One region of the Hydrogenophaga sp. SL48 genome, then DNA from elsewhere that is predicted to be linked to it. Evidence: predicted binding sites of a transcription regulator. Region 1 holds the regulator's gene; each other region holds the start of a gene.
The links. The regulator sigma-54, encoded in region 1, starts transcription at its own class of promoters, with help from an activator protein. The targets are predictions, from matches to a motif close to TGGCANGNAANCTGCTTT.
Positions count from the first base shown of each region.

Region 2: the regulator sigma-54 is predicted to act here: its motif matches at 3,541-3,558, upstream of nifH (nitrogenase iron protein).
Region 3: the regulator sigma-54 is predicted to act here: its motif matches at 2,175-2,192, upstream of IM738_RS13650 (CmpA/NrtA family ABC transporter substrate-binding protein).

Region 1 is NZ_CP063400.1:5,097,101-5,103,994, reverse strand. It holds gene IM738_RS24295 (THUMP domain-containing class I SAM-dependent RNA methyltransferase) at 1-1,072, opposite strand, end outside; gene rpoN (RNA polymerase factor sigma-54) at 1,217-2,860, opposite strand; gene lptB (LPS export ABC transporter ATP-binding protein) at 2,973-3,722, opposite strand; gene lptA (lipopolysaccharide transport periplasmic protein LptA) at 3,752-4,396, opposite strand; gene IM738_RS24275 (thiol:disulfide interchange protein DsbA/DsbL) at 4,533-5,171, opposite strand; gene IM738_RS24270 (SPOR domain-containing protein) at 5,247-5,927, opposite strand; gene argS (arginine--tRNA ligase) at 5,941-6,894, opposite strand, start outside.
Region 2 is NZ_CP063400.1:1,612,449-1,619,342, reverse strand. It holds gene nifK (nitrogenase molybdenum-iron protein subunit beta) at 1-894, opposite strand, end outside; gene nifD (nitrogenase molybdenum-iron protein alpha chain) at 964-2,427, opposite strand; gene nifH (nitrogenase iron protein) at 2,513-3,409, opposite strand; gene IM738_RS07805 (group II truncated hemoglobin) at 3,789-4,259, shown strand; gene IM738_RS07800 (hypothetical protein) at 4,256-4,864, shown strand; gene IM738_RS07795 (NAD(+)--dinitrogen-reductase ADP-D-ribosyltransferase) at 4,886-5,734, shown strand; gene draG (ADP-ribosyl-[dinitrogen reductase] hydrolase) at 5,727-6,686, shown strand; gene IM738_RS07785 (ankyrin repeat domain-containing protein) at 6,683-6,894, shown strand, end outside.
Region 3 is NZ_CP063400.1:2,882,914-2,889,807, forward strand. It holds gene IM738_RS13640 (hypothetical protein) at 1-501, opposite strand, end outside; gene IM738_RS13645 (nitrate regulatory protein) at 713-1,975, shown strand; gene IM738_RS13650 (CmpA/NrtA family ABC transporter substrate-binding protein) at 2,359-3,642, shown strand; gene ntrB (nitrate ABC transporter permease) at 3,770-4,702, shown strand; gene IM738_RS13660 (ABC transporter ATP-binding protein) at 4,699-5,511, shown strand; gene IM738_RS13665 (MFS transporter) at 5,819-6,894, shown strand, end outside.

The DNA.
Region 1 (6,894 bases):
CGGGGGGCGCGGCCTTGCCGGCGGTGAAGACGCGCGGGGCGCGCGGCTCCATGCGCTGGGCACGGGCGCTCGCATTCTCACCCGCCACACCGGCTGCGGCGATGCGCTCGCCATACGGCGGGTTGAGCAGCATCAGGCCCGGCGTCTGCGTGGGCGGCATGCGCTGCAGCGCGTCGCCGCCGCGCAACTCCACCGCCTGGGCCACGCCCGCGCGCTCGGCGTTGCGCTGCGCGAAATCGACCATGCGGAACGACACGTCGCTGCCGAACACGATGGGCGCGTGGCCCTCGGGCCAGTCGCGCATGCCGCGCTCGGCTTCGTCCTGGATGGCGGTCCACACGTGGGGCTGGAAGGGCAGCATCTTTTCAAACGCGAAGCGGCGCAACATGCCCGGCGGGATGTTGAGCGCGATCTGCGCGGCCTCGATCACCACCGTGCCGCTGCCGCAGCATGGGTCGTACAGCGGGGTGATGGCGTCCAGCGAGTCGGCGGCGCCGCCGTTCCAGCCGGTGGCGGCGATCATGGCCGCGGCCAGGGTTTCCTTCAGCGGCGCGTCGCCCTTGTCTTCGCGCCAGCCGCGCTTGAACAGCGGCTCGCCCGAGGTGTCGATGTAGAGCGTGAGCTCTTCGGTGGTGAGGTGGGCGTAGATGCGCACGTCGGGCCAGGTGGTGTCCACGCTGGGGCGTTCGCCGCGTTTGTCGCGGAAGCGGTCGCAGATCGCGTCCTTGATCTTCAGTGCAGCGAAGTTGAGGCTGGTGAGCGGGCTGTGCTGCGCCGTGATCTCGACCTTGATGGTCTGCTTCGGCGTGAACCAGATTTCCCAGGCGATCTCGCCAGCCGCGTTGTACAAGTCCTGCTCGCTGCGGTAGCCGCCGTGCCACAGCTGCACCAAGACCCGTTGAGAGAGTCGGCTGTGCAGGTTCAGGCGCATGGCATCGCGCCACGAGGCCTTGACGCCCACACCGCCACGCGCCTTGAAGGCCAGCGGCTCGCTGGTGATGCGCTGCACCTCGTCGGCCAGCATGTCCTCGACGCCGGCGGCGCAGGGGAGGAAGAGTTTGAGTTGGTTCACAGGAAGTACAGATGTTGAGCGCGGGTGCGTCCGCAGGTGGCGATCACGCGCGCCCGTTTCCAGCACGCACCACGGAACTGGCTTTGCCAAGCCGCGGGTGCGGCCCCCCTTGAGGGGGGAGACGCGAAGCGGCGCAGGGGGTGTTCACAGCGCCTTGCGCAAATTCGCCGGCGCGATGCGCAGCGCTTCGCGGTACTTGGCCACGGTGCGGCGCGCGCACTCGATGCCCTGCTCCTTGAGCAGGTCGGAAAGCTGGTTGTCGGAGAGCGGCTTGGCCGCCTCTTCGGCCGCGATGAACTGCTTGAGCAGCGCACGCACCGCGGTGCTCGACGCGTTGCCACCGGTCTCGGTGCCGAGGCTGGAGCCGAAGAAATACTTCAGCTCGTAGGTGCCGAACGGCGTGGACATGTACTTGGCGGTGGTCACGCGGCTGATGGTGGATTCGTGCAGGCCCAGCTCGTCGGCGATCTCGCGCAGCACCAGCGGGCGCATGGCGAGTTCGCCGTGCATGAAGAAGTTGCGCTGGCGCTCGACGATGGCGCTGGAGACGCGCAGGATGGTGTCGAAGCGCTGCTGGATGTTCTTGATGAACCAGCGCGCTTCCTGCAGGCGCTGCTGCATGGCAGCGTGACCGGCCTCGCCGCCGTTGTCACGGCCCCCGCGGTTGCCGCGCATGGCGTTGGCGTAGACGTCGTGCACGCGCAGGCGCGGCATGACCTCGGCATTGAGCGACACCTTGAAGCCGCGACCGGCGCGCGTGACGATCACGTCGGGCACGACCACGTTGCGCTCCACGTCCACGAAGCGGCGGCCCGGCTTGGGTTCCAGCCGTGCAATCAGCGACAGCCCCGAGCGCACCGTCTCGTCGTCCAGGCTGCAGAGGCCGCAAAGGCGCTTCACATCGCGCTTGGCCATCAGCTCCAGCGGCTGGCCACAGATGGCGAGCGCCGCGCGGGCGGCCGGCGAATTGCGCATCTCCAGGATCTGCAGGCGCAGGCATTCGCCCAGGTCGCGCGCGCCGACACCGGCAGGCTCCATCTGCTGCAGCCATTGCAGCGCGGTGTTGAGGCGGCCCTCAATGGCCTCGATGACCTCGAACGCCGGCTCGGCGTGGGACACGGGCGAGGCCGACAGCTGCCACCAGGCCCGCGCCAGGTCGGTCATGCGGTCTTCGAGGTACCCGTCGTCGTTGAGCGACTCGATCAGGAAATACAGGGCGGCGCGGTCTTCGTCGGAGAGGCGCAGGCAGCGCGCCTGCTCGTGCAGGTGGTCCTGCAGGCTCACGGGCACACGCGCCAGATCGGCCGCGCTGGCGGTTTCGTCGTCTTCGCCGGAGGAGCTGTTGTTGCGCGCCGGGGCGTCGCCGCCCCACTCGCTGTCATCGGGCGCCATTTCGACGGTGCCGTCGCCTTCCCAGCTCTCTTCGACCGGGCTGGCGCCTTCGAGCCGGCTTTCCAGATCGTCGGCGGGTGCGCTCTCGGACGGCGCGCTGTCGGTGCTGGACACGCGGCTGTCGAACTCGGTGGCAGCCACCGGGAATTCATCCACGGGCGAGGCCGCGTCGGCGATCTGCTCGGCCACGCTGACCGGCGCATCGGTCTGCGCCAGGCCAAAGTCTTCGCGCTCGGCCGTTTCTTCGCCGCGTTCCAGGAACGGGTTTTCGTCGAGCATCTGCTCGACCTCCTGGGCCATCTCCAGCGTGGACAGCTGAAGCAGCCGGATCGACTGCTGCAGCTGGGGGGTGAGTGCGAGGTGCTGCGAGACGCGCAGCGACAGACCTTGTTTCACAGGGCCTGTCCCGCTTGCTCGGAAAAACGATTCGCCGCCGGGCCGCCCCAAGGCGAATCAGCCCCCTTGGGGGGCAGCGAACCACACGAAGTGAGGAGCGTGGGGGTCATGCTCACATGCGGAAGTTTTCGCCGAGGTACACGCGGCGCACCTCGGCGTTTTCGACGATCTCGGCGGACGTGCCGCTGGCCAGCACGTGGCCGTCGCTGATGATGAACGCGTGGTCGCAGATGCCCAGCGTTTCGCGCACGTTGTGGTCGGTGATCAGCACGCCGATGCCGCGCGCCTTCAGAAAACCGATGATGTGCTGGATCTCCAGCACCGCGATCGGGTCGATGCCGGCGAAGGGTTCGTCGAGCAGGATGAAGCGGGGCCGCGTGGCCAGCGCACGCGCGATCTCGACGCGCCGGCGCTCGCCGCCCGACAAGGACGGCGCGGGCGAGTCGCGCAGGTGGTCCACCCGCAGGTCCTTGAGCAGTTCGTCGAGCCGGCTGTTGATCTCGGATTCACGCAGCGGCTGGCCGTCAGGCCCGTGCTGCAGCTCCAGCACGGCGCGCACGTTCTGCGCGACCGTGAGTTTGCGGAAGATCGACGCTTCTTGCGGCAGGTACCCCAGGCCGAGGCGGGCACGGCGGTGGATGGGCAGGGATTCGATGCGCCGTCCGTCGAGCAGAATCTCACCGCCGTCCGCGCGCAGCAGGCCCACGATCATGTAGAACGAGGTGGTTTTCCCCGCGCCGTTGGGGCCGAGCAGCCCCACGACCTCGCCCTTGTCCACCGACAGCGACACGTCCTTGACCACCTTGCGGCTGCCATAGGACTTCTTGAGACCCCGAACTTCCAGGCGGCTGTTCGACGCCATCCCACCCTGTGGGCTGGAGACGGTCCCCGTCACTTGCGAGGCTCGGTGATCTTGCTGCTGGGACGCAGCTTGGCTGGATCGGTGGGCACAGGCGCGGGCACATTGGCGGCCGGTGCGTCCGGAATCGGCGTGAGCATGGCGCGCACGCGGCCGGTCGGGTTGGCGGCGGTTCGGTTGGTGTCGCCACCCTTGACCGTGAACACCTCGGTCAGGCTGTTGTAGAGGATCTGGCTGCCCACGCTTTCGTCGTTGAGCTGGGTGCCACGGTAACGCCGCAACACGGCCCGTCCGGTGAACAGCACGGTTTCGGCCTTGCTGTCGTATTCGATGCGATCTCCCTCCCCTTCGATCCACTCGTCCAGTCCCTCACGCTTCTGGCGAAAGAACCCGGGCTTCTCTGGGGTGCCCACCAGCAGACCGTACTGGCTGCCCTGGGGATCCTGACGCACATCCATCTTGGCGCCGCGCATGACGATGGTGCCCTTGGTCAGCACGACGTTGCCCGTGAACACGCTGGTCTGGCGCGTGTCTTCGTAGCGCAGGGCGTCGGCCTCCACGTTCATGGGTTTGTCTTTGTCGGCTTTTTCCGCCCGGGCAGCGGAGGACAGCGTCAGCGCGAGGACCGCGACAAACAACCAGGCAGAAGGACGGTGGGGCGTGGTGTGTTGGGGCATGGCTTTGGGGAGGGCACAAATCTTGCATTCATTGTAGCGGTGCAAAACACGTTTCGCTGCCTCGGCGTGAGTTTGTTCCCCACCTGAAAGCACAAGGCCCGCAGACAGCGGGCCTTGTGCGCGTGGACCGAAAAGCTCAGCCCTTGCGAACCTCGGCGATCAGCGTGTCGGCGACCAGCAGGGTGCGTGGACCCTGGCCGCCCACGTAGAAGCGCCCGGCGACGCCCAGTGCGGGCGTGCCTTCGACCTGGTAGGCGTCCTGAAGACCGATCGCCTTTTCACCCAGCTTGGCCGCGGCACCGTTGAAGATGCCGGTGAACTGGTCGCGGTTCACGCCCTGCTTTTCCACCCAGGCCAGGATGGCCGGTGCGGTGGTCAGCGGCAGGCGCTCTTCGTGGATCGCCTTGAACACCTTCTCGTGCAGCTTGTCGACCAGGCCCATGGCTTCCAGCGTGAAATACAGGCGCTGCATCGGCACGAAGTTCTGGTTGAAGGCCACCGGCATGCGACGCACGTTGACGTGGGCCGGTTTGCGTTTGACCCATTCGTTGAAGACCGGCTCGAAGTTGAAGCAGTGGATGCAGCTGTAGGCAAAGAACTCCACCACCTCGACCTGCCCTGCGGGCGATTCGGTCAGCGCGGGCTTGGCCAGGCGCACAAAGTCCTTGCCCTCCTGGAACGCGACGCGCTGGGCGAGCGCGGGCGTCAAACTCATGCCGGCCGCTGCGGCGGCGCCGACAGAGAACAGGCTGCGGGAAAAAACTCGACGGTCCATGTGGTCAAACTCCTTGAAAGGGTGTGTTGGGGCTGTGTCCAAAGCGAAAAGTTCCGTGAGCCGGCAGCACCAGCGTCAGCGTTGCACGCGCACCAGCGCGGCCTCCACCCCGTTGACCTCCAGCTGCTCGCGGGTGGCGTCGGCCATCGACTTCTGGCCGAAGGGGCCCATGCGCACACGGTAGACGGTGCGCCCCGCCTGCTCGCGCTCGCTGACGCTGGCGTCCATGCCCAGCATCGCCAGGCGCGCCTTCTGGGCCTGCGCCTCTTCGGGTGACCTGAAGGCCCCGGCCTGGACGAAATACGCGAACGGATCGGCGCCCGCCGCAGCCGGGTCGGCGGCAGCCCCGGTCTTGGACTTCATGAGATCACCCAGCGGATCGGCTTCGGGCTTGGCCGTGGCCGCATCGGCGGGTTTGGTGGCGCCGGGTTTGGCCGGATCGGTCTTGGTGGCGCTCGCGTCCTTGTCGGGTGGCGTCTGCTCGGGGGTGGACGGCTGCGGCGCCACAGGGGGCTCAGGCAACGGCGCGGGTTTGCCCGCCAGGCCAGCGTTCGGGTTCCAGCCCTTGTTGCGTTCGGCCTCGGCCGCGTCCTGCGCCGGTTTGCGCGACACGCCCCGGTCCACGAACGGCACGGGCACGCGGGTGACGTACACCGCCACCGACAGGGCCACGCCCAGACCGACGAGCAGGCCGACCACGAAACCCGTGAGGGTGCCGCCGTGGTGCTTTCTCGCCTGCGTAGCTTGAAGTTTCATGGGTGCTTTCAATTCACATCTTTTGCGGTGCGCTCACGCCGAGCACCGCCAAACCATTGTGCAATACCTGCGCGGTGGCAGCGACCAGCGCCAGACGGGCCTTTTTCACGGCCTCGTCGTCCACCAGGATGCGCTCGGCGTCGTAGTAGCTGTGGTAACTCGCGGCCAGTTCGCGCAGGTAGAAGGTCACGTCGTGCGGCGCGAAGTCGCGTGCGGCGTCGCTGAGCATGGCCGGGTACTTGGCCAGCAACAGCATGAGCGCCTGTGCCGCCGGGCTGTCCAGCGGCGCGAGGTCCACGTCCTTCAGCGTCGCCACATCGCCGCCCCAGGCCGCGAGCACGGAGCAGATGCGCGCGTGGGCGTACTGCACGTAATACACCGGGTTGTCGTTGTTCTTCTGCACGGCCAGGTCAACGTCGAAGGTGTATTCGGTGTCGGGCTTGCGGCTGAGCAGGAAGAAACGCACCGCGTCCTTGCTGGTCCATTCGATCAGGTCGCGCAGGGTCACGTAGCTGCCGGCGCGCTTGCTGATCTTCACCTCTTCGCCGCCGCGCACCACACGCACCATGGTGTGCAGCACGTAGTCGGGGTAGCCCTGGGGGATGCCCACGCCAGCGGCCTGCAAGCCGGCGCGCACGCGCGCAATGGTGCCGTGGTGGTCGGTGCCCTGGATGTTGATGACCTTGGTGAAACCGCGCTCCCACTTGGCGATGTGGTAGGCCACGTCGGGCACGAAGTAGGTGTAGGTGCCGTCGCCCTTGCGCATGACGCGGTCCTTGTCGTCGCCGTACTCGGTGGACTTGAGCCACAGCGCGCCGTCGAGCTCGTAGGTTTTGCCGGCGTCCACGAGTTTCTTCACCGTCGCGTCCACGCGGCCGCTGGTGTACAGGCTGGACTCCAGGTAGTAGTGGTCGAACTTGACGGCAAAGGCCTGCAGGTCCAGGTCCTGCTCGTGGCGCAGGTAGGC
Region 2 (6,894 bases), 1.9 Mb from region 1:
CTGGAACACTATTGTTGCCTTGGCGTGCAGGGCTGCAACCACTTCTTCTTTCGAGGTGCCACCGGCGTACATGCGGAACTCGCCGTCGGTGGGCGTGTTCCAGTTGCCGGACGGGTCGCAGATGATGTTCACCTGCACACCAAAAAGATCGAAGATGCGGCGGATTTCCTTCATGTTGCCGACGACGTAACCGTCGAAGCCACCGATGAAGTTGATGCTGTCGTTGGGCACGCGCACCAGGGGTTCGGTGGTCTTGGCCTTGCCGTCCCAGAAGTGGCGCAGGATGCCCAGCAGCGCGTTGTCGTAGCCGGTGATGTGGCTGCCGACGAAGGCCGGGGTGTGGGCGAACGGCACGTCGAACTCGTCGGGCACGCTGCCTTTTTGCTTGCTGGTCTTGATGAAGGCGTCCACGTCGTCACCGATCACTTCGGCCATGCAGGTGGTGGACACCGCGATCATGTCGGGCTTGTACAGGCTGTAGGCGTTGGCCAGGCCGTCGACCATGTTGTTCAGGCCACCGAACACCGCCGCGTCTTCCGTCATCGAAGAGCTCACGCAGGACGTGGGTTCCTTGAAGTGGCGGCTGAAGTGCGAGCGGTAGTAGGCCACGCAGCCCTGGCTGCCGTGCACGAAGCTCAGCGTCTTCTGGAAGCCGTTGGCGACGTACACGGCGCCCAGCGGCTGGCAGGCCTTGGCCGGGTTCACCGACAGCGAATCGCGGGCGAAGTTCTTCTGCTTGTAGTCTTCGGTCTTGGTCCACTCGACGATCTGCTTGACGGTGTCGTCGCTGTGGTTGAACTCGAATTCCGCTTTCTTGGTGCGGAAGATGTCCTGGTACTCGGGCTCACGGAACAGCAGTTCGTGGTCGAGGATCTTGTCGGCTGATTGGGGCATGGTGCTCTCCAGAGGATGTTGAGAATTCAAGGAGCGGGCGACCGGCACAAGCCAGGCCGCCCACGGTCTTTAGGCTGCTTTTTTCCAGGGGGCTTTTGTGAGACCCCAGATCGGAGAGCTGATCGCCATGTCCATGTCGCGGGCGAAGATGGCGAAGCCGTCGTAGCCGTGGTAGGGGCCGGAGTAGTCCCAGCTGTGCATCTGGCGGAACGGCACGCCCATCTTCTGGAACACGTACTTTTCCTTGATGCCCGAGCCGACCAGGTCGGGCTGCACCTGCTCGACGAACTTCTCGAACTCGTAGCCGGTCACGTCGTCATAGATCAGCGTGCCGTCTTTGACGTAGTGCGTGGTGCGCTGGTAGTCGTCGCCGTGGCCGAATTCGTAGCCGGTGCCGACCACGTCCATGCCCAGGTCTTCGTAGGCGCCGATCACGTGGCGCGGACGCAGACCGCCCACGAACAACATGACCTTCTTGCCCTGCAGACGCGGCTTGAACTTGTCGATCACGGCCTGCATCAGCGGCTTGTACTTGGCGATGACCTCTTCGGCCTTGGCCTTGATGCTGTCGTCGAAGTGGCTGGCGATCTCACGCAGGCTCTTCTCGATCATGGTCGGGCCGAAGAAGTTGTATTCCACCCATGGAATGCCGTACTTCTCTTCCATGTGGCGGCTGATGTAGTTCATCGAGCGGTAGCAGTGCAGCACGTTGAGCTTGGCCTTGGGCGTGTTCTCGATCTCGGCGATGGTGCCGTCGCCGGACCACTGGGAGATCACGCGCAGACCCATTTCTTCGAGCAGGATGCGGCTGGACCAGGCGTCGCCACCGATGTTGTAGTCGCCAATGATGGCCACGTCGTAGGGCGTGGAGACGAACTCGGGGCGCTTGTTCGGGTCGGTGCGGTCGAACACCCAGTCGCGGATCGCGTCGTTGGCCAGGTGGTGGCCGAGCGACTGGCTCACGCCACGGAAACCTTCGCAGCGCACGGGCACGATGGTCTTGCCTTCGTACTCTTTGCTCTTCTTCTTGGAGACGGCTTCGATGTCGTCTCCAATCAGGCCGATCGGGCACTCCGACTGGATCGAGATGCCCTTGTTGAGGGGGAACAGCTCCTGGATCTCGTCGATGATCTTGTCCAGTTTCTTGTCACCACCGAACACGATGTCCTTTTCCTGGAAATCGCTGGTGAACTGCATCGTGACAAAGGTGTCGATGCCGGTGGTGCCGATGTAGTAGTTGCGGCGGGCGGCCCAGGAGTACTGGCCACAACCCACAGGACCGTGGCTGATGTGGATCATGTCCTTGATGGGGCCCCACACCACGCCCTTGGAACCGGCGTAGGCACAACCGCGGATGGTCATGACGCCCGGCAGGGACTTGATGTTGGACTTGACGCCGCAGTCCGGCTTGCCTTCTTCGAACGAGCCCAGGTGCTTCGCCCTGCGCTTGGCCATCTTTTCGGGATAGGCCTTCAGCACTTCATCGATCAAGGCTTTGTTCGTGGCCTTGCGGTCTTCAACTGTGGCAGTCATGGGTAACTCCAATGGATGTTTGGTTTTGCTTGAGAGTCAAGACCGACCCGCCGGCACACGCCAGGCGGATCGGACTTGTGGCCATTTAGGCTGCGGCGGCCAGGGCGGCAGCGGCCGCAGCGGCCTTGCCGACTTCGGACTCGTCGACCGCTTGCATGATCCCGAACTCCATCAGCATGTCTTCCAGCTGGTCCATCGTGATGGGGGTGGGGATGGTGCCGTTGCCGGCGTTGTTGTGGATCTTCGAAGCCAGGGTGCGGTACTCGGCGGCCTGCTTGGAGTCAGGGGCGTACTCGATCACGGTCATGCGGCGCAGCTCGGCGTGTTGCACGATGTTGTCGCGCGGCACGAAGTGGATCAGCTTGCTGCCCAGCATGCCGGCGAGGGCTTCGGCCAGTTCCAGTTCCTTGTCGGTCTGGCGCTCGTTGCAGACCAGGCCACCCAGGCGCACACCACCCGAGTTGGCGTACTTCAGGATGCCCTTGGAGATGTTGTTGGCCGCGTACATGGCCATCATCTCGCCCGACATCACGATGTAGATTTCCTGCGCCTTGTTTTCGCGGATGGGCATGGCGAAGCCGCCGCACACCACGTCACCCAGCACGTCGTAGGACACGTAGTCCACGCCATCGTAGGCGCCGTTTTCTTCCAGGAAGTTGATCGAGGTGATCACGCCGCGGCCAGCGCAGCCGACGCCTGGCTCAGGGCCACCGGACTCGACGCAGCGGATGTCCTTGTAGCCGATCTTCATCACGTCTTCGAGCTCCAGGTCCTCCACCGAACCGGCTTCAGCGGCCAGCGAGAGGATGGTGTCCTGGGCCTTGGCGTGCAGGATCAGGCGGGTCGAGTCGGCCTTGGGGTCGCAGCCGACGATCAGGATTTTCTGGCCGAGGTCGGACAGAGCAGCCAGGGTGTTCTGGGAAGTGGTCGATTTACCGATGCCGCCTTTACCGTAAAAGGCGATTTGCCGAAGTTTGGCCATTGCAGTACTCCATTCAGGAAAGTTAAAGAACCTAAGCAAGCGTTGCCGCGACTTTGGGTCAGCCTTCCGTGCCTGTTGGTCTTATTGCTCTAGGTTCACGTCGGCCGGACTGGTGTCCGCGCAGCCTCCTCTCTGCAGCTTCCGTGCCATGTGTTTTGGCCCCTGTTTTGTCGCTCTTGAAACAGGGCCTCTACAGAGGGAAAAGTGCACTTTTTGAGGCTCGCGATGGGCCCCGTCCGGGCTTTGTCCTGTTCCCGACAAAACGGCGAAATCCGTCGCACACCCATCGCGTCAACGGGTCGCTTCGGCGGCTTTGTGTCGCGTTTGGTGGCCGCCGCGCGGCAAATGCGCCTGGTACGTTGATTGCTGTTGGAGAGGCATGAACCTGCCCCTCGCGCCCACCACCACACAGTTGGCACCGCCCTCGCACTTCGAGGCGATCGGTGGCCAGGCGGCGGTGGACCGCCTGGTCAACGCCTTCTACAGCCAGATGGACAGCCGGCCCGATGCCACCGGCATCCGCGCCATGCACGAGCCTGACCTCGGCCACACGAAAGCCGTGCTGCGGCTGTACCTGGCCGAGTGGCTGGGCGGCCCCAAGGACTACACGGCGCAGCGCGGCCACCCGCGCCTGCGCATGCGCCACGCGGCCTTTCCCATCGGCGTGCCCCAGCGCGATGCCTGGCTCGCCTGCATGGCCGCGGCCATGCAGCAGACCGGCGTGCCCCCGGACCTGCACAGCGTGCTGATGGCGGCCTTCTTCAAGACCGCCGACTGGATGCGCAACACCCCCAATCCCCCGGCACAACCTGCCATCAACCCTGCCACCAACCCGAAGGAAGCTCCATGACCGCCACCCTGGCCACCCAAGAGATCGACGACACGGCGTTTGCCCGCCTGGACAGCGAGGGCCGTCTGCTCAACCCCTTGCTCAAGGGCAGCACCAACAAGTACGGCCGGGTCGGCTTTCGCGGTGAGCTCGCGCTGCGCTTCGCGCCCAAGCTGGCCGACGAGGCCCGCCCGCCCGAGTTGCTCTGCGGCCAGACCATGGCGGTGGGCGCCGTGGGCGAAAGAACCCTCTCGTTCTTCGCCGGCTACCTGCTGAGCTTCGAGTACCTGAAGGACGTGGCCGAGGTGCTGGGCGACACGCTGAGCGCGGGCGGCAAGTACTTCCTGTTCTGCAACAACATCGACCTCTCGAAGAAGTACCAGGTGCCGTACAAGGGCGCGATGTTCTATGTGCTGCCCATCGACGAAGCCACGGTCTACAACGAGCTGCTCGACCTGTTCTACCTGGAAAAGAACGACCTGAAGAAGAAGGACACCGCAGGCAAGCTCGACGCCATCGCCGACGCCGCGCTGAAGTTCGACGTCACTTTCGACACCATCACCTACGCCGAAGGTTTGACCCTGATGGGACCCGTGCGGAATCCGAACGAAAACCGCCCCGTCTGATCTGTTCCTCTTGAGCCGGCCGTGGCGAGCGATGAAGGCCTTGACCAGCCCCCACGCTGGACCAGCACCAACCTGGTGGGGGTGCCCACGGCCTGGCTGGCCAGCGCGGGCTTCAACCAGCGTGCGCCCGAACTGCACATCGCCGGCACGCGAGAGACCCAGCCGGGTCTCTTCGCGCTGCTGGACCGCTGCAACGACCTGACCGAAGCGCGCGAGGTCTTTGTGCACCACCTGTCCATCGCCTTCGGCCTGCGCCCGCCGGAACGGCACGAACTCGACGGCCTGGGCACGGCCGAGCAGCGGCGCTGGCGCGGCAGCTGGCGCCGCCTGCTGCAGGGCTGGGGCATGGACGCCAACGGCGCAGCCGGTGCGGTGCTCAAGGGCTGGGTGGAAAGCCGTTTCGGCCTCGTGCCCACCTTCCACAAGGCGCCGCTGGCGCGCTTCCCTTCACCGGCCTGGATCACCTACCTCGAAGAAAAAGCCAGCAGCCGCCACCACAGCAACAACATCCACCAGCAGCTCGACCTGCTGTACGAGTTCTGCCAGTGGGCGCTGGCCCGTTTCCCGCTGCCAGCGCCTCAGATGCAGGGCCGCCACCTGCGGCTCTGGCGCGGCAGCAACCGGGTGGAAGAGCAGCTGCTGAGCGGTTCCCTGCGCGGGCGCCAGTGCCGCGTGCGGCTCAACAACGTGGTGTCCTTCAGCCTCAGCCCCGAAGACGCCTCTTGTTTTGGCGACTGGGTGTTCGAGCTGCTGGTGCCGCGCAGCAAACTGCTGGTGTTCCCCGGCCTGCTGCCGGGCCATGTGCTGCAGGGCGAGCAGGAGGTGATCGCCCTCGGTGGCGACTACGACGTGGTGGCGCGTTATGAATGATCGCTTCGACAAGGTGCTCGGCGCCTACCTGGGTCTCGCCATCGGCGATGCGCTGGGCGCCACGGTGGAGTTCATGCGCCCGCGTGAGATCGCCCTGCAATACGGCGTGCACCGCGACATCGTGGGCGGCGGCTGGCTCAAGCTCGCGCGCGGCCAGGTCACCGACGACACCACCATGTGCCTGGCTCTCGGTGAGGCCCTGCTGCGAGGCGGCCCGCAGGCCCAGCAGGCCCACGCCCTGGGCGACGACGCACTGGTGCACGCCATCGGCCAGGCCTTCGTGAAGTGGTTCCAGGCCAAGCCGGTGGACATCGGCAACACCTGCCGGCGCGGCATCTTGCGTTACCTCCACGAACACAGTCTCTCCGGCCCGTACAACGCAGGCGACGGCGGCAACGGCGCGCTGATGCGCAACCTGCCCGTCGCCCTGGCCACGCTGGGCAACGACGCCGCCTTCGAGCGCCTGTCCATCGCGCAGGCGCGGCTGACGCACCACCACCCGCTGTCCGACGCCGCCACGCTGGGGTTTGGCCACCTTGTGCGCCAGCTCATCGATGGCGCCAGCCAGGTGGACAGCCTGCTCTGGATTCACCGCTGGATCGAGCAGCACCCGGCCTTCAACTTTGCACCGTACCGCGGCCACGCCACGGCCTATGTGGTGGACACGGTGCAGACCGTGTTGCACTTCTACACCCGGCACAACGACTTCGAAGAAGCACTGATCGCCACCGTGAACCAGGGCGACGACGCCGACACCACCGGCGCCCTGATCGGCATGCTGGCAGGTGCGCGCTGCGGCGCGGCCGCCCTGCCCCGGCGCTGGCTGCAGCGCCTGAAGCCGCAGACCGTGAGGGACATCACCGACCAGTGCAGCGGCCTGCTCGCGCTCTCGCGTGGCCCGACGGACGCACACATCGCCAGCACCCCCCCCTGCCCGGAGCCCCGCCCATGAAAGGCCAACGCGTCTTCCGCCGTCTCACCGTGGCCGAGCTCGGCCCCTGGTGCGCGGCCCACCCCAACGCCCTGCTGCTCGACGCGCGCGATGCCGCCAGCCATGAGCGCGACGGCTGGCCCGGTGCCGTGCGGCTCTGCAGCGACAACCAGGACACCCTGTTGCTGCGCACCGCCCGCACCCGCCCCGTGTTGATCTACTGCCACCA
Region 3 (6,894 bases), 2.2 Mb from region 1:
GTTGAAGAAGCGGTGTACCGGGCTCAGGCCGGTCGAGGGGGCGCTGGCCGCATAAAACGCCTCGCCCTCCGGGCTCATGGAGGGCGCGGTGCGGTACACCTGCTCGCGCTCGCCCACATCGGTGGTGTAGAAATGTGCGCCCGTGCCGGTGTTGTAGAAGCGGAAAACGGCCACCCGGCCGACCGCCTTGCGGGAGACCTCGCCCAGGGTGTAGGCACCGATCGGCGCCACCTCGCCCGGCGCCACCGCGCTGGTCGCGGGCAGGGTCCGGGCCCGGGCCAGGGCGTCCTGCAGGCTCTTCGCATTCAGCGCCGCGCCCGCTTGCAGCGCCTGGGCCTCGGTCATGGGCTGACCCGAATCACGGGCCACTGCCGGGGCGCCGGCACCCGGGCCCTGCGCATCACCCCCCGACTGACCGCCGCCGCAGGCCACCAGCAGACCGGCACACAGCCCCAAAGCCACCACCAGCCTGCCTCGACCCACCCGGGGTGCCAGGGACAAATGACGCGCGAACAGATTCATGGTGAGGCCCGGACGGTGAGAGACGGAGGTCTTTGTGCAAAATGAAGGCGCATTTCAACCCATCCCGCGCGCGGGCGCGCACCGCCCGAGACCAGCGGCGGCCTGCGGCCGACGAGCCAACCCCCTCCGCGCCGCCTGAGGCACAGTTATTGCAGGCTTCCCCACCAGCATGCCCTCCACCCCCTCGTCCCTGAAATCGGGACTCAATTTCCTGATCGCCGCCAAGCGCTGCGAAATCGACGCCCTGCGCCAGCTCGCGCTCACCAGCGCGCTGGTGAACGTGACCGGCCGGCTGGTGCACGGCCTGCAGCGCGAGCGCGGCCTGTCCAACCTGTTCCTCGCCTCGCAGGGCAGCCGCTTCGCCGAACCGCGCCAGCAGCAGATCACCGAGTGCCAGGCCACAGAGACCGAGCTGCGCCGCTGTTTCGCCAACCTCGACGCCCACCTCGGCCACGGCGCGCGCCTGTTCAGCCGCATCGCCTACGTGCTGCAGGGGCTCGACGCCCTGCCCGCGCTGCGCGAGCAAGTGGACACCCAGGCCTGGACGGCGCGCCAGGCCACCGAGGCCTATGTGCGCCTGATCGCCGGCCTGCTGGCGGTGGTGTTCGAGGCCGCCGACAGCGCCAGCGACCCGACCATCTCGCGTCAGCTGGTGGCCTTGTTCAACTTCATGCAGGGCAAGGAGTTCGCCGGCCAGGAACGCGCCGCGGGCTCGGCGCTCTACGCCAGCGGACGCGCCGAGAGCGCCGAGCAGCAGCGCCTGCTGCACCTGATCGATTCGCAGGAACGCTGCCTGCAGGTGTTCAAGGAGTTCGCCAGCGACGAACTCGCCACGCTCTGGGCCACGGCCGACCGCGACACCATGGCCGCCCGCGCCGAGTTGGAGCGCATGCGCCGCGTGCTCTGCACCGCCACCGACGGCAGCCCGCTCGACGCCAACCAGAGCCAGCCCTGGTTCGACTGCTGCAGCGTGCGCATGGACCGCATGAAGACGGTGGAAGACCGGCTCGCCCACAGCCTGCAGCGGCTGTGCGAACACAAGACCCAGGCCGCGCTGGACGAGCTGCTGGCGTTCGAGGGCCTCGACCCCGACGCCACCCAGCCGGCCGATCCGCTCTCGTTCTTCCAGCACCCGGTGCCCGACCACGTGGCCGGCAGCCACCCGACGCAGGGTTACGGCCACCAGCTCGACCGCTCCATCCTCGACCTGGTGCAGGACCAGGCGCGCCGCCTGCAGGCCATCAGCGACGAGCTCGACACCGTGCGCGCCAGCCTCAACGAGCGCAAGCTGGTCGAGCGCGCCAAGGGCCTGCTGATGGCGCACCGCAACCTCAGCGAGGCCGAGGCCCACAAGACCCTGCGCCAGATGGCCATGAACCAGAACCGCCGCCTGATCGACGTGGCCGAAGCGGTGCTGTCCATGGCCGAGGTGCTGCCCGAACGGCGGCGCTGACCGGGGGCGACCGGCGCCGGGGTGTTGCGGCGCACAAAACCTGTGCCCCGCCCCTGCGGCGCACCAAGCTGAAGCCTGGAGCACCGCCCCACCTCGCCACCGCCACCAGGCTCGCGCGGCGCCCGGCCCCCGGGCCAAAGCCCGTTTTTCCCTTGAATATCAAGCATCTTCCGACCGCACCGGGCCACCCACCGAGGCCTGGCACGCTCCCTGCTTAGATCCTCTCAACGGGACCTGTGCCAATGGCGGCACAAACCCCGCAGTCTCCCGAGACACAGGACAACGGCGTCCATTTCAAGCCCCATCACGCTGGGCTGGAAATGGGCGCCGTTTTGTTTTTGGCCACCGATTTTTTCGATTTATTCATCAGCAAGGAGTTGGACATGACCTCAAGCACCACACCCCCCACCGTGGCCGCCACGCCCGAAGCACCGGCCCCGGCCAGCGCCTCGCGCCGCGACTTCATCAAGAAGGGTGCGGCCACCGCCACCTTCTTCTCCACCCTGGGCCACAGCGGCGTCTGGGCCGCCGGCTCCGACGCGCCGGAGAAGACCGAGGTCAAGATCGGCTTCATCCCGCTGACCGACTGCGCCAGCGTGGTGATGGCCAACGTCCTCGGTTTCGACAAGAAGTACGGCGTGACCATCGTGCCCACCAAGGAAGCCAGCTGGGCCGGCGTGCGCGACAAGCTGGTCAATGGCGAGCTCGACATGGCGCACGTGCTCTACGGCCTGGTCTACGGCCTGCAGCTCGGCACCTCGGGCCCGCAGAAAGACATGGCCGTGCTGATGAACCTGAACCACAACGGCCAGGCCATCACGCTGTCGAAAAAGCTCGCCGACAAGGGCGCCGTGGACGGCCCCTCGCTCGCCAAGCTGATGGCCGCCGAAAAGCGCGAATACACCTTCGCCCAGACCTTCCCCACCGGCACCCACGCCATGTGGCTCTACTACTGGCTGGCCAGCGCCGGCATCGACCCGTTCAAGGACACGCGCGCCATCGTGGTGCCCCCGCCGCAGATGGTGGCCAACATGCGCGTGGGCAACATGGACGGTTTCTGCGTGGGTGAGCCCTGGAACCACCGCGCCATCATGGACGGCATCGGCATCACCGCCAACACCACGCAGGACATCTGGAAAGACCACCCCGAGAAGGTGCTGGGCACCACGGCCGACTTCGTCGCCAAGAACCCCAACACCGCGCGCGCCGTGACCGCCGCGATCCTGGAAGCCAGCAAGTGGATCGACGCCGGCCTGCAGAACAAGAACAAGATGGCCGAGACCATCGCCCAGCGCGCCTATGTGAACACCGGCGTGGACGCGATCAACCAGCGCATCCTGGGCCGCTACCAGAACGGCATGGGCAAGACCTGGGACGACCCGAACCACATGAAGTTCTACAACGACGGCTCGGTGAACTTCCCCTACCTGAGCGACGGCATGTGGTTCATGACCCAGCACAAGCGCTGGGGCCTGATGAAGACCCACCCCGACTACCTGGCCGTGGCCAAGAAGGTCAACCGCATCGACGTCTACAAGGAAGCCGCCAGCGCCAGCAAGACGCCGCTGCCCAAGTCGGACATGCGCAGCGTGAAGATGATGGACGGCGTGGTCTGGGACGGCAAGGACCCGGCGAAGTACGCCGATGCGTTCCGCATCAAGGCTTGACCCACCCCCGCCGCGCTGCGCGCGACCCCCTCAAGGGGGCAACGCTGGCGGCCTGGCAAAGCCAGTTCCGCGGCGTTCCCGGCTTAAGACATTTCGCCCCTCGTTGTTTCACTTCTAAGGAAAAACCATGGTCAGCGCCGTTTTTCATTCACCGCTGGAGGCTTCGGCACCGCCGGTCACCAGCTCCCACTCACCGATGGGCAAAGCCATGAGCAAACCCAAAACCGAAGCGCCTGCGACGCCCGCGGTCAGCGCCCGCCCCTCGGCCGCCAGCCGCGACTTCCGGGGCGTGTGGATGGCGGTGCTGCCACCCGTGTTGGGGCTGGCCTGCCTGGTGCTGCTCTGGCAACTGATCGCCAGCACCGGCAACAGCGGCATCCCCAAACCCGCCGAGACCTGGGCGCAGGCGGTGCAGGTGTTCTCCGACCCGTTTTACAGCAACGGCCCCAACGACCAGGGCGTGGGCTGGAACGTGCTGGCCTCGCTCAAGCGCGTGGCCATCGGCTTCGGCCTGGCCGCAGCGGTCGGCATTCCCGCCGGCTTCGCCATCGGCCGCTTCGAGTTCCTGAGCCGCATGTTCAACCCGCTCATCAGCCTGCTGCGCCCGGTGTCGCCGCTGGCCTGGCTGCCCATCGGTCTGCTGGTGTTCAAGGGCGCCGACCCGGCCGCCATCTGGACCATCTTCATCTGCTCGATCTGGCCCATGATCATCAACACCGCGGTGGGCGTGCAGCGTGTGCCGCAGGACTACATGAACGTGGCCCGTGTGCTCAACCTGAGCGAGTGGAAGATCTTCACCAAGATCCTGTTCCCCGCCGTGCTGCCCTACCTGCTGACCGGCGTGCGCCTGGCGGTGGGCACGGCCTGGCTGGTGATCGTCGCGGCCGAGATGCTGACCGGCGGCGTGGGCATCGGCTTCTGGGTCTGGGACGAGTGGAACAACCTCAACGTCTCCTCCATCATCATCGCGATCTTCGTCATCGGCATCGTCGGCCTGCTGCTCGAATTCGCGCTCATCAAGATCGCCACCCTGTTCACGTTCGAGGAAGTCAAGTCATGAGCAACAGCAACGACGCCAAGTACATCGACATCCAGAACGTCGAGCAGACCTTCAAGACCAAGAAGGGCAATTTCCCCGCGCTGCGCGAGATCAACCTCACGGTGGCCAAGGGTGAGTTCGTGGCGCTGATCGGCCACTCGGGTTGCGGCAAGTCCACGCTGCTCAACCTGATCGCCGGCCTGACCACGCCCACCCACGGCGTGCTGCTCTGCGCCGACCGCGAGATCGCCGGCCCCGGCCCCGAGCGCGCGGTGGTGTTCCAGAACCACTCGCTGCTGCCCTGGCTCACGTGTTTTGAGAACGTGTATCTCGCGGTGGAACGCGTGTTCGCCGCCACCGAAAGCAAGGCCCAGCTGAAGGCCCGCACCGAAGCCGCGCTGGCCCTGGTGGGTCTCACGCCCGCCGCACAGAAGCGCCCCGGCGAAATCTCGGGTGGCATGAAGCAGCGCGTGGGCATTGCCCGGGCGCTGTCGATGGAGCCCAAGGTGCTGCTGATGGACGAACCCTTCGGCGCGCTCGACGCGCTGACCCGCGCCAAGCTGCAGGATGAGCTGCTGGAGATCGTGGCGGCCACGCAGGCCACCGTGGTCATGGTCACGCACGACGTGGACGAAGCCGTGCTGCTGTCCGACAAGATCGTGATGATGACCAATGGGCCCGCCGCCACCATCGGCGAGGTGCTGCACGTGGACCTGCCACGCCCGCGCCACCGCGTGGCCCTGGCCGACGACCCGCAGTACCAGCACCACAGAAAAGCGGTCATCGACTTTCTCTACACGCGCCAGGCGCACGTCGAAAAGGCAGCTTGACCAGCGCGCGGCCAACCCCAAAAAGGGGCATGTCTCAGGGCATGCCCCTTTTTTGTTGGTGCCGCGGGCGGTGGACGACACAGGCATGGTGCATGGCGGGTCCTCCGTGCCCCGCCAACCGCCCCTTGATCGGGCATGGATATTGCTGAATATCCGCAGAGGCTGACGAAGGCCTCTTGTGCTGCATCCTGTCGCCGATTCCGGCCGACCGGTGCGCCCCTTGCGCATCCCTCTGGCCTGCCTCGGCCATGGGCGCCGCTGCGAGGGCTCCACTTCCCACCCCACCTCTCTCACAAAGGTCCACGCCATGGCGGGCTTCCGTACGTTCCTGAAAAGCGGGCACACACCGACGCTGTTTGCAGCGTTTTTCTACCTCACGTTCTCGTTCGTGATCTGGGTCATGAACGGCGCCATGGCGCCCTTCATCAGCGAGGAGTTCAACCTCACGGCCGCGCAGAAGGGCCTGCTGCTGTCGATCCCCATCGTGGCCGGCGCCGTCATGCGCTTCCCGCTCGGCCTGCTCGCGCAGTACGTGGGTCGCAAGACCGCCACGCTGGTCGAGCTGGCGCTGATCACGGTCACGATGTCGTACGGCTACTTCTTCGTGCAGACCTACGACGACATGCTCAAGATGGCGCTGCTGCTGGGCGTGGCCGGTGCCAGCTTCGGTGTGGCCATGTCGCTGGGCTCGGGCTGGTACCCGCCGAAATACAAGGGCCTGGCCATGGGTCTGGTGGGCGCGGGCAACGCCGGCACCGCCATCGCCGCGCTGCTGGCCCCGCCGCTCGCGCAGGCCTACGGCTGGCAGACGGTGTACGGCTTCGCCGCCCTCGCTTCCATCGTGCCCATGCTGGTGGTGGCCTTCATGGCCAAGGAGCCGCCCGACCGCGACGTGCACGCCAGCATGCGCGAGCACCTGGCCTGCCTGCTGGAAAAAGACGGCTGGGTGTTCAGCCTGATCTACGTCGTCACCTTCGGCGGCTTCATCGGCATCACCACCTTTTTGCCCACCTACTACTACGACCAGTTCGGCGTGAGCAAGGTGCAGGCCGGTCAGCTCACCATGCTGGCCGCGCTGATGGGCGCCGTGGTGCGCATCTTCGGCGGCTGGATTTCCGACCACTGGGGCGGCGTGAACACGCTGACCGTGGTGCTGGTCGTGGTGTCGGTCGCGCTGGTGGGCGTGGGCCTGTCGTCGCACTCCATCGTGCTGACCACGCTGCTGCTCATCGTCTGCTTCGCCGCGCTGGGCGCGGGCAACGGCGCGCTGTTCCAGCTGGTGCCGCTGCGCTGGCCCATGTCCACCGCCGTGGCCGGCTCGATGATCGGCGAGATCGGCGCGCTCGGCGGCGGCCTGGTGCCGGCCATGATGGGCCAATCCAA